Regions from separate parts of the Shewanella goraebulensis genome, predicted to be linked through region 1. Evidence: predicted binding sites of a transcription regulator. Region 1 holds the regulator's gene; the other holds the start of a gene.
The links. The regulator LexA, encoded in region 1, represses DNA repair genes until DNA is damaged. The targets are predictions, from matches to a motif close to TACTGTATNNNNATACAGTA.
Positions count from the first base shown of each region.

Region 2: a site for LexA is predicted at 3,088-3,107, ahead of recN (DNA repair protein RecN). Genes of this name have one in related genera too.

Region 1 covers NZ_CP126972.1:4,647,325-4,652,477, reverse strand. The annotation lists gene ctaD (cytochrome c oxidase subunit I) at 1-321, opposite strand, end outside; gene coxB (cytochrome c oxidase subunit II) at 331-1,911, opposite strand; gene QPX86_RS19595 (cell division inhibitor SulA) at 2,354-2,860, opposite strand; gene lexA (transcriptional repressor LexA) at 2,857-3,474, opposite strand; gene plsB (glycerol-3-phosphate 1-O-acyltransferase PlsB) at 3,892-5,153, shown strand, end outside.
Region 2 covers NZ_CP126972.1:3,662,684-3,667,836, reverse strand. The annotation lists gene thiL (thiamine-phosphate kinase) at 1-732, shown strand, start outside; gene QPX86_RS15550 (phosphatidylglycerophosphatase A family protein) at 732-1,223, shown strand; gene recN (DNA repair protein RecN) at 1,377-3,035, opposite strand; gene QPX86_RS15540 (AEC family transporter) at 3,173-4,138, opposite strand; gene QPX86_RS15535 (YjaG family protein) at 4,506-5,120, opposite strand; gene barA (two-component sensor histidine kinase BarA) at 5,113-5,153, opposite strand, start outside.

The DNA of each region.
Region 1 (5,153 bases):
TAAGCCGGTAAAGGCTGGCATAACGGCACCAAATACCATGATAAGTCCGTGAACTGTGGTCATTTGGTTGAAAAAGTTTGGATCAACTAATTGTAAACCCGGCTGGAACAATTCGGCGCGGATAACCATCGCCATTGCACCGCCCGTGAGAAACATTAGAAAACTAAACCACAAATATAATGAGCCGATGTCTTTATGGTTAGTGGTTAAAATCCAGCGCATGATGCCTTTCGGCGCGCCATGATGGTGATCATCATGGCCATGGTCATCGTGAGAATGACCATCATGAGCTTCGGTTGTATCTTGTGTAATAGTGCTCATTTTAATCCCTTACTTTCCATGACCATCAACGTCAGAAGCCTGTACAGCATCTCCCGAGTCATTACCCCAAGCGTTACGCTCATAAGTAATCACTGCTGCGAGTTGTTGCGGTGTGAGTAGAGAACCAAATGCCTGCATTGCAGTACCAGCCTTGCCATTGACAACAACTTCAATGTGTCCTTCAACTGGTCCTGTAATAGCTGGGCTACCGATTAATGAAGGGAAAGCCCCCGGTAATCCTGTGCCTGCAGCCTGATGACATGCAGCGCAATTGGTCATATAGACTTGCTCGCCCATGGTCATGAGTTCATCCATGGTTAAATCATCTAGTACGACTTCAGCTTTAACTTCTTTCACAACTTCTGCAGCGGCTTCGGTTACGGCTTGTTCAACATTTTCAGGATTAATTTCAGCAGGAAGGGTCACAGGCGTTGCGGCTTGGTCAGTAGCGGAATCCGCTGAACTTGCCGCAGAACCGCCACCATTGATATCAGCGGCTTGCACTACATCGCCAGAGTCATTACCCCAAGCATTTCGCTCGTAGGTCACAACTGCAGCAATTTCAGTTGCAGTAAGCTGTTTAGCAAATGCCTGCATCGCAGTGCCTGATTTACCGTTAACCACAATATCAACATGATCGCTAACAGGCCCCTTAATCAGAGGGCTACCAATAAGAGATGGGAAAACACCAGGAAGACCAGCACCATTGGGTTGGTGACATGCGGCGCAAACGCCCATATAGACTTGCTCACCTTGAGCCATTAACTCATCATATGTGAGTGTTTGCGAAAGCGAGGCTTCTGCAGCAGCTTTAGCATCGACAGCTAGCTGCTTTTGGTCAAGTAACCATTGGTCATAATCGGCTTCAGAAAGTGCTTCGACCACAATAGGCATGAAGCCGTGATCTTTTCCGCACAACTCAGCACATTGGCCGCGGTAGGTGCCAACTTTATCAATGCGTGTCCATGCTTCATTAATGAAACCTGGATTAGCGTCTTTTTTAACCGCAAAAGCAGGCACCCACCATGAGTGAATAACGTCATCACTGGTCATTAAGAAACGCACTTTTCGATTGATTGGTAATACGAGCGGCTTATCAACTTCTAGCAAGTAAGTTTCAGTTTTTTCAGCAGAACCTTGGATTTGATCTGCTGGAGTTGAAAGCAAACTGAAGAACTCGACGTCTTCATTGAAATAGCTGTAATGCCACTTCCACTGAGAGCCGGTAACTTTAATGGTTAAATCTGCATCGCTAGGATCTTCCATAGCTATCAGAGTTTTAGTGGCAGGAATTGCCATACCGATAAGGATGATAAATGGCACGACAGTCCATGCTATTTCAACCTTGGTACTGTCATGAAAATCGGCAGGTTTAGCGCCTTTAGATTTTCTGTGATAGATCATCGAGTAAATCATGATCCCAAAGACCACAACACCAATCGCACAACAGATATATAGAATAATCATATGGAGGTCATAAACCCTACCACTGATTTCTGTCACACCTTGTGTCATGTTAAGCGGCATATCAGCCGCAGCAAGCGGCACTGCAAATAGCAGCACCATTAATCCATACAACAATCGCTTCACAAGACCACTCCTCTGCCAATTGCGATTTGCAATAACAACAAGGAAAAGTCACACAGTAATACTCTGCTCTATGCAAACTTCTCTAATTCCCGAAAAAGTTTGATCACTTCAAAGTACACGGTGGCTGCGAGTATCAATACTCGATTATTTTATTGGGTTATGGTGGCCACACTTGTACCTAATACTGAACTTTTCAATTCTTAAATTGACGCTTTTTATTCAAGGCTTTCTATACCGCATGGTACCAGCACAATCTTTACAGCGTTTTGTAGCTTCTTATCGTTTTACTAACTCAAGAGTGATAACAATTTGTTAGCCTCTTGTTAACTACATTACTTGGAGATTAAATATTGATCAAGATCACTTTATCATCTAATTTGCTGAAAAAAGGCGTAAAAAAAGCCCTTCACAGTAATGAAGGGCTTTTTTAAGAGAGATTAGTTTAGTGGAAAGCAGATAAATTTAACCGTGATGGTGCTGCTAAAGTATTGTCGCTCATATGTTCATCATGTAAGTGAGTATTTACATCTTCAATGATTACACCTTGTGCCAAAGCACTTTTAGCGACTAACTGAATGCGACGATTATCGCGAGCATCTAATGGTGTTGTCCATGTAATAACCGCACTGGAAGTACCACTTGTTAGTGCTTTTTCCATTGCCCAAAGTGTTTCAACTTCATCTTTGGTATGAACAAGCAATACTCGATCCATACGAACATTGGCATTGGCCAATATTTGCTTATAGCCAATATGTGGTGGATTAATTAATACAATCCAACGGCCTTGTTGGCTTAACACTGCTAACTGGCTGCATAACTGGGTTAGCTCAGTGATGCCTTGATTAGCACTTTGTTTGGTTTCAATACCTTGTTTAACAGGCGCTGTGGCTGATGTCATGTCTACCCACAAGCCAGGGTGACGTGGTGCATTACCTAATAATGTGTTCATAACCAACCTCCATTTCGGATAACGCCAACAGCAAGTCCTTCAATGGTGAGACTCTGGCAAGTTAAATCGACTTTTATCGGCGAATATTGTTCATTTTCTGCATGCAGATAAACAACATTGCCTTTCTTTTCAAAACGTTTAACGGTGACATCATCGTCAACACGAGCTACGACAACTTGTCCATTTTTGGCTTGCTGCATTTTGTGCACAGCCAATAAGTCACCTTCAATAATGCCAATATCTTTCATACTGTCGCCACGAACGCGTAGTAAGAAATTAGCATTAGGTTTGAACATTTCAGGATCGACTTGAAAGTACTGTTCAACATGTTCCATTGCGAGGATAGGTTCACCAGCCGCAACCTGACCGATAAGCGGTAATCCTTCTTCGACTTCCTCTTCTTCCTGAATCATGCGAATGCCGCGTGAAGTACCAGGAATAATTTCGATACAACCTTTTTTAGCAAGTGCTTTTAAATGCTCTTCAGCAGCATTAGCACTTTTAAAGCCTAATCTAGTGGCAATTTCTGCACGAGTTGGTGGCATACCTGTCTCGGCAATATTACATTTAATTAGTTCTAGAATTTCAGCTTGTCGTGGCGTTAAAGGTCTCATGTTGATTCCTGTTTTTTTATACAGTGACTGTCATTATATACAGTATCCTTGGTCGTGCAAGTATTAACCAATGAATTTTAAGGATGATACCGATTAAAGTTCATTTTTAACAGATTGGCAAAATTTAAATTTGTTTAAAAACAGTTATTTATATTGTTGCTGTTGGAGGGGGATTTATTTTGATTAAATTAACATTGATAAACAAATGATTCGGTTTTTTGTCGATACAGTATATTTATACAGTACTGATGTTCACTTTTGATAAGTATAAATAAGCGACTTATTTGCTTATATAATTAGCCTTAAAGGGATTTAGTTTGATGCTTAATTGTTAACTACATATACGCAGGTTAGTGAATCCCACCTAGATTCTGGTATCCTATGCGCAATAAATCGTTGTTGATAATGCGAATACTCATGCTAAAACCAGATTCTATCATTGCTAAATCGTTGCGTTGGATTCAGAAACTAATGGTACACAGTGTTGTTGTACCTCAAGATCCGTTCGCTGACTTAAACCTAGATCCTGAAAAACCAGTGGTCTATGTCATGAAGACAGAGTCGCTGAGTGATATCGCGGCACTAAATGAAATTACTGCAAAGTACAATCTACCTAGTCCTTATGAGCGTTTGGACATCGATGGGCTGAACACGCCAAGAATTGTGTGTGTTGAAGGCCGTAAACCCTTATTTGGCAAACGTCATAGTGGCGAGAAGTTTGTTGCTAACTTCACCAAATTACTCGACTTACACCAAAAGAATAAGCAGTTAGATATTCAATTGGTGCCAGTTAGCCTTTATTGGGGACGTATCCCGGGTAAAGAAGATGACACCATGACAGCTGCAGTATTTGAGCGTGAAAATCCGACTTGGCTACGCAAGTGGCTAATGATTTTATTTTTAGGTCGTCATAACTTTATTCAATTCTCAAATGCCATGTCTTTACGTTATATGGCCGATGAACACGGTACTGATGTCAGCATTGCTCACAAGTTAATTCGTGTTGCCCGCGTGCATTTCCGACGTCAACGTAAAGTGATGACGGGGCCACAGTTGCCTAACCGTCAAGCCATGTTTAACTCGTTACTCAAATCTGAATCGATCACCAAAGCGATTCAAGAAGAAGCAGCAAACAAGAAGATTTCTGAAGAAAAGGCGCGTGAAAAGGCCATTGAATATTTAGATGAAATCGCAGCTGACTACTCAGATAACCTGATTCGTATTGCAGAGCGCTTTTTAACTTGGTTATGGAACAAGTTATACAGCGGCATTAGCATTAAGAGTGCTGAGCAAGTTCGTAAACTGCATCATGATGGTCACGAAATTGTCTATGTGCCATGTCATCGTAGCCACATGGATTACTTATTACTATCTTATATCCTCTATTATCAAGGGATGGTTCCTCCGCACATTGCGGCTGGTATTAACTTGAACTTTTGGCCTGCAGGGCCGATGTTCCGCCGCGGTGGTGCCTTCTTTATCCGTCGTAGTTTTAACGGTAATAAGCTTTATACCGCAGTATTCAGAGAGTATTTAGATCAACTATTTGCCAAAGGCTATTCAGTTGAGTACTTCACTGAAGGTGGTCGTTCACGTACAGGCCGTTTGCTTGCGCCTAAAACTGGCATGTTAGCAATGACAGTGAACAGTGTACTACGAGGTATCGAGCGCCCTGTAAC
Region 2 (5,153 bases), 980 kb from region 1:
GCAATGGGTGCAGATCCTGCTTGGATGACACTCGCATTAACTTTGCCTGATGTTGATAACCAATGGTTACAAGAATTCAGTGAAGGTTTATTTGAGGCTGCAGAATACTACAGCGTGAGTTTGATTGGTGGCGACACGACTCGTGGACCTCGTTGTATTAACATCACCATTCATGGCCAAGTGCCCACGGGCAAAGCATTGACTCGTGGCGGCGCTAAGATTGGCGATTGGATTTATGTTACTGGTACCTTAGGTGATTCAGCCTTAGGTCTAGATGTGCTGCTGGGCAAAAAAGAGGTTGATCCTCAATACAGAGGTTTTTTAATTAATCGCCATTATCATCCAACACCAAGGATTATAGCGGGTCAAGCGCTTCGAACATTAGCAACCAGTGCGATTGATTTATCAGATGGTTTAAACTCAGACATTAAGCATGTTTTAAAAGCCTCGAATGTGGGTGCCATTATTGATGTGAATGAGTTACCGTTATCGCAATCACTTCTTGAGTCAGTAGGCAAAAACGATGCGATCAATTATGCGCTGACAGGTGGTGAAGATTATGAACTACTATTTACTGTACCTGAGTCGCAACGAGGAGCGTTGGATACTGCGTTAATTCATGCTGGTGTTAAGTTTGTCAAAATTGGTCAAATTTGCGCAGGTGATAAATTACGACTGGTAGCCGATGGCCAACCTTTTGAACTCGACTCGAAACACTTTGAGCACTTTTAATGAAATTATTATCAACTGATCCTGCAGTATTAAAACTATCTTTAAAAAATCCAGTGCACTTTTTAGCGCTGGGTTTTGGTAGTGGCTTATCTGCCAAAGCACCGGGTACTTTTGGTACCCTTGCTGCAGTGCCTTTAGTGTATTTGATGGGACACTTAAGCTTAACCGCTTTTATTATTATCACTGTTATCAGTACGCTGGTAGGTTTTTATATTTGTGATAAAGCCGCAAAAGACATGGGCGTCCATGATCATGGCGCTATTGTTTGGGATGAAGTTGCGGGATTGATGATCACCATGATAGCGGCGCCAGCAGGGCTAATATGGATGGTGATTGGCTTTGCTTTATTTCGTTTCTTTGACATTCTCAAGCCTTGGCCTATTCGTTGGTTAGATGCCAAAGTACATGGTGGATTCGGCATCATGATTGATGATGTGCTAGCGGGGATCTTTGCGTTAATCTGTCTACAGGCTATTTATTACTTCGTGTAAATGAAGTCTTCAGTTTTGTGTATTAATAGGTCTTAGAGCCCTATTAATTACTACGAATTCATATACAAAAGCCCACTTAATAGTGGGCTTTTTAGTTTGGTCTCTTAAATTTAAATTCATTACATTGTATTCAAAGCTCATCAGCCTTAATGTTTAATGCAAAAGTTCTCTCGCATTGGCGAGTGTATTCTCGGTAATAACATCACCAGCAAGCAGTCTTGCTAATTCACTAATACGTTGTTCTTTATCCAATGGCTTCATTTGTGTTTCTGTACCGCCACTCTTGGTAAACTTATTCACTAACATATGCTGATGACCGTTACCTGCAACCTGAGGTAAATGGGTTACACAAATAACCTGTGTTGATTCGCCTAGGCTTCTAAGCATTCGCCCGACAACAGCGGCGGTAGGGCCTGAAATTCCCACATCGACTTCATCAAATATTAAGGTTGGAGTAGAAACTTTCTTAGCTGTAATCACTTGAATGCCTAAACCAATACGTGAAAGCTCGCCACCTGATGCCACCTTGGCAATAGGTTGAAGTGGTTGCCCCGGATTAGTCGTGACTTGAAATTCAATTTGGTCACTGCCAGTTAAAGACTGTATTTCAGGGTTAAAGTTAACAGTGATGCAGAACTTTCCTTTAGGCATATTCAATTCATGAATTGATTGAGTCACTAATTTATTTAGCTCTTTAGCGTAACGTAAACGGCTCTGGCTGAGTTTTTGCGCATTTTGGATATAAGCTTGTTTACTGTCATCAACTTGCAGCTGTATTTCATCAAGACGGCTAGCATCATTACTTAACTCTGTGAGTTCCGCTTTTAGTTGTTGATGATGTGCAGCAAGATTTTCCGTTTGTACATGGTGCTTTCTAGCCAGTTGCATTGCTTTAGAAATGCGTTGCTCAAGAAAGGCAAAATGCTCAGGATCGAGTTCAATTCTACTGAGGTAATCTTGTACTTCGCTGCTACTTTCTTGAACTTGAATTAACGCTTCATTAAGCATCTCGGCAATATTTTTAAGTGCAGGGTCAAAACTTTGTAAGTTATCAGCAAAGCCTACAGCACGATTAAGCAATGACTCCACATTATGTTCGTCATCTTCGCTCAGAAGTTGCAGGGTATTTTGACAACTATCTATTAAATCGGTGCCGTTTGCTAGGCGTTTATGTTCTTGTTCAATTTGTTCAAACTCGCCAGGTAACAACGCAAATTCATCCAATTCTTCAACTTGATACTGTACCAATTGCTTTCGGGCGATGCGTTCTTGCTGGTTTTGTTGTAACTGCTTTAGCTCATTTTCGATATTTTTACAGCGTTGGTAACTCTTACTAACGGTATCAAGTAAGAGTTTATGGTTGGCATAGCTATCGAGTAAGGTAAGTTGATGCTCACTTTTAAGCATGGCGTGGTGTGCATGCTGACCATGAATACCGACAAATAATTGCCCCAGTGCTTTTAATTGCGAAAGTGGAACAGGGTTGCCATTAATGTAGGCGCGAGAACGACCGTCAGCGCTGATAGTTCGACGTAATATACATTCATCTTCCACATCGAGATCATTGACTTCAAGCCAACGTTTAGCAAATGGAACATCATCCAAAGTAAAGCGTGCGCTGACTTCAGCTTTATTAGCGCCAGGTCTTACTGTATTGGCATCTGCACGATTACCCAAACATAGACCCAAAGCATCTATAGCAATGGACTTACCCGCACCAGTCTCACCAGTAATACTAGTCATGCCGGCTTTAAAGTCGAGCTCTAGAAAACGTACAATCGCGAAATTATTAATGCTTAATTGGCAAAGCATAATCAATCCTTGTGTGAATAATCATCAAACCACTGTATCTACAAACAGTGTACACTGTTTTTTTATACAGTAAAGCGTCAGCGATAGATTTTTGCCGCTTGATTTTTAATCTCCATTAAAACAATTGCTAAGCTCTGTTAACTCAAGCTATGCAGCATTTTTTCAATAATCGGTAGGGTGATAAAAGTGGCGATAGTACTGATGAGAATACACTTAGCACTTGCTAAACCGTAGGTTTGATAACGCTGAGCGAGTAAGTAAACACTTGCTGCAGTTGGAAGCGCTGCCAGAATAACCCCCATAACAAGCAGTTCAGGGTTAACGCCGAAATAACGTAGCAGCACATAAGCGATTATCGGCTGAAATATGAGTTTTAATATATTCAGCAAAGTCATCTCGATTGCAATATGTCTTCTAGGTGCAGTTTCTTCAGAACCTCCGTGCATAGCTTTAGCCAACACCATACCTATAGCAAATAGTGCGCAAGGACTTGACGTGTTACCAATGAGTCTCATCATCATGCTAATGCTATCAGGGATTGGTATTGTTAACGCTGATGCCATTACACCAAGAATACAGCCAATCACAATAGGGTTACTAATAAGTGCGTTTAACATGATTAAAATAGGATGTCGTTGCTGCTGTTTGTTAATCGCTAACTCCATGCTTACCATGGCAAAGGCAAACATGACAATGGAAAGCAAACTGGCAATCGCAGCAGCGGTAATCGCGTGATTATTGCCTGGATATAACATCATCATTAAGGGAATCCCGATAAAAGCTGTATTACCAAAGCTGGTATTGAGGCCTCTAATTGCAGCAAGTGCAGACTGTTTTTTATCAGCCCATAATGACAACACTGCGGTGACAAAGTAGGTGACAATCATTGCAGCGCCAAATGAGAAAATAAAACCCCATTGTAGGATTTCATTAATATCAGTTTCGGCTAGGGCAATAAATAAAATAGCGGGGAAGGCAACATAATAAACATATTCATTAAGTGTAAAATCGGTGTCATGTGGCAATAGTTTTAGCTTTTGCACAACAAAGCCTAAAAGCATAATACCGAATACTGCTATAAGAGGGGTAAGAATACTGGACATCCCTCATTCCTTCCTTAATGAATTAAGTGATCAGTATAGGCGAATTTCGAGTGTTAATTCTATTGAAAACTTGTCAGCGCCTCATGTTAACTTAATCTACGCCATGCACGATCAAAAACGATAATTGGCAGAATGAACACAAAAGACATGGTGGCTATTTTGCGTAGTTTTGGATTACTAAAATGAGGGTTTTACGTTTTACTTAAGAGTATGGCGTATGAGTTGTTAATTGAGGCCTTAATGCCTTTAAAGTGAAGGGAGCGTCTAATGCATGACTGAAGCATAATTAAATCATGGCCATAGCGACTCCCTTTGATAACACGCAAATGACTAATAACGAATACGTTATTAGTCATTTGGTTGTAAATTATTGCTGAATACTAATCCCAATATTGGATACGCCAGCATCGACGATTTCTTTACGTAGCTCTTTAATGAACTCAGTAGTTAGTTTTGGGTTATCTTCTATGATATCCAATAACATGCCTTGCAGTTCTTTCTCTTCTTGCATCACTGGGTGATTGAAAACAAATTCTTCAACCACTTCTTCGTTCAACTCATCTTGAAGTTGTTCAACACTGATAGCTTCAATGTAATTGGCAACAGTGCTTGAAGAAAGCTTACTGATATTAGTAATGTCTTCTTCGATTTTTCCTTGAATGCCACCTAACAGAGTGGTTAATGCAACGGCTGCATCCATTGCTGGGTAAACACCGTAAGCTTCAAAGTCACTTGGCTCAGGAGTATTATCCTCAAGGCGTTGTAAATGGATATCGTAATTGAACTTAAGCTTCTTGTCGTACTGAGATTGCCAAAGCAAGTCTAAGACTGTGCTTAACATTTTTGGCTCGCCAAACTCACACACTTCTGAAAATAATTGGTAGTTAGGCAGCATACGCTGACAAAGTGCGGTCGCAAATAATTGCTTTTGAGGTAAAGATAACGCTTTTAAGCGTTTAAAAAAGCCGGGTTTATTACTCATTGGGAACATCCGCTGATAACTGTGATATCACTT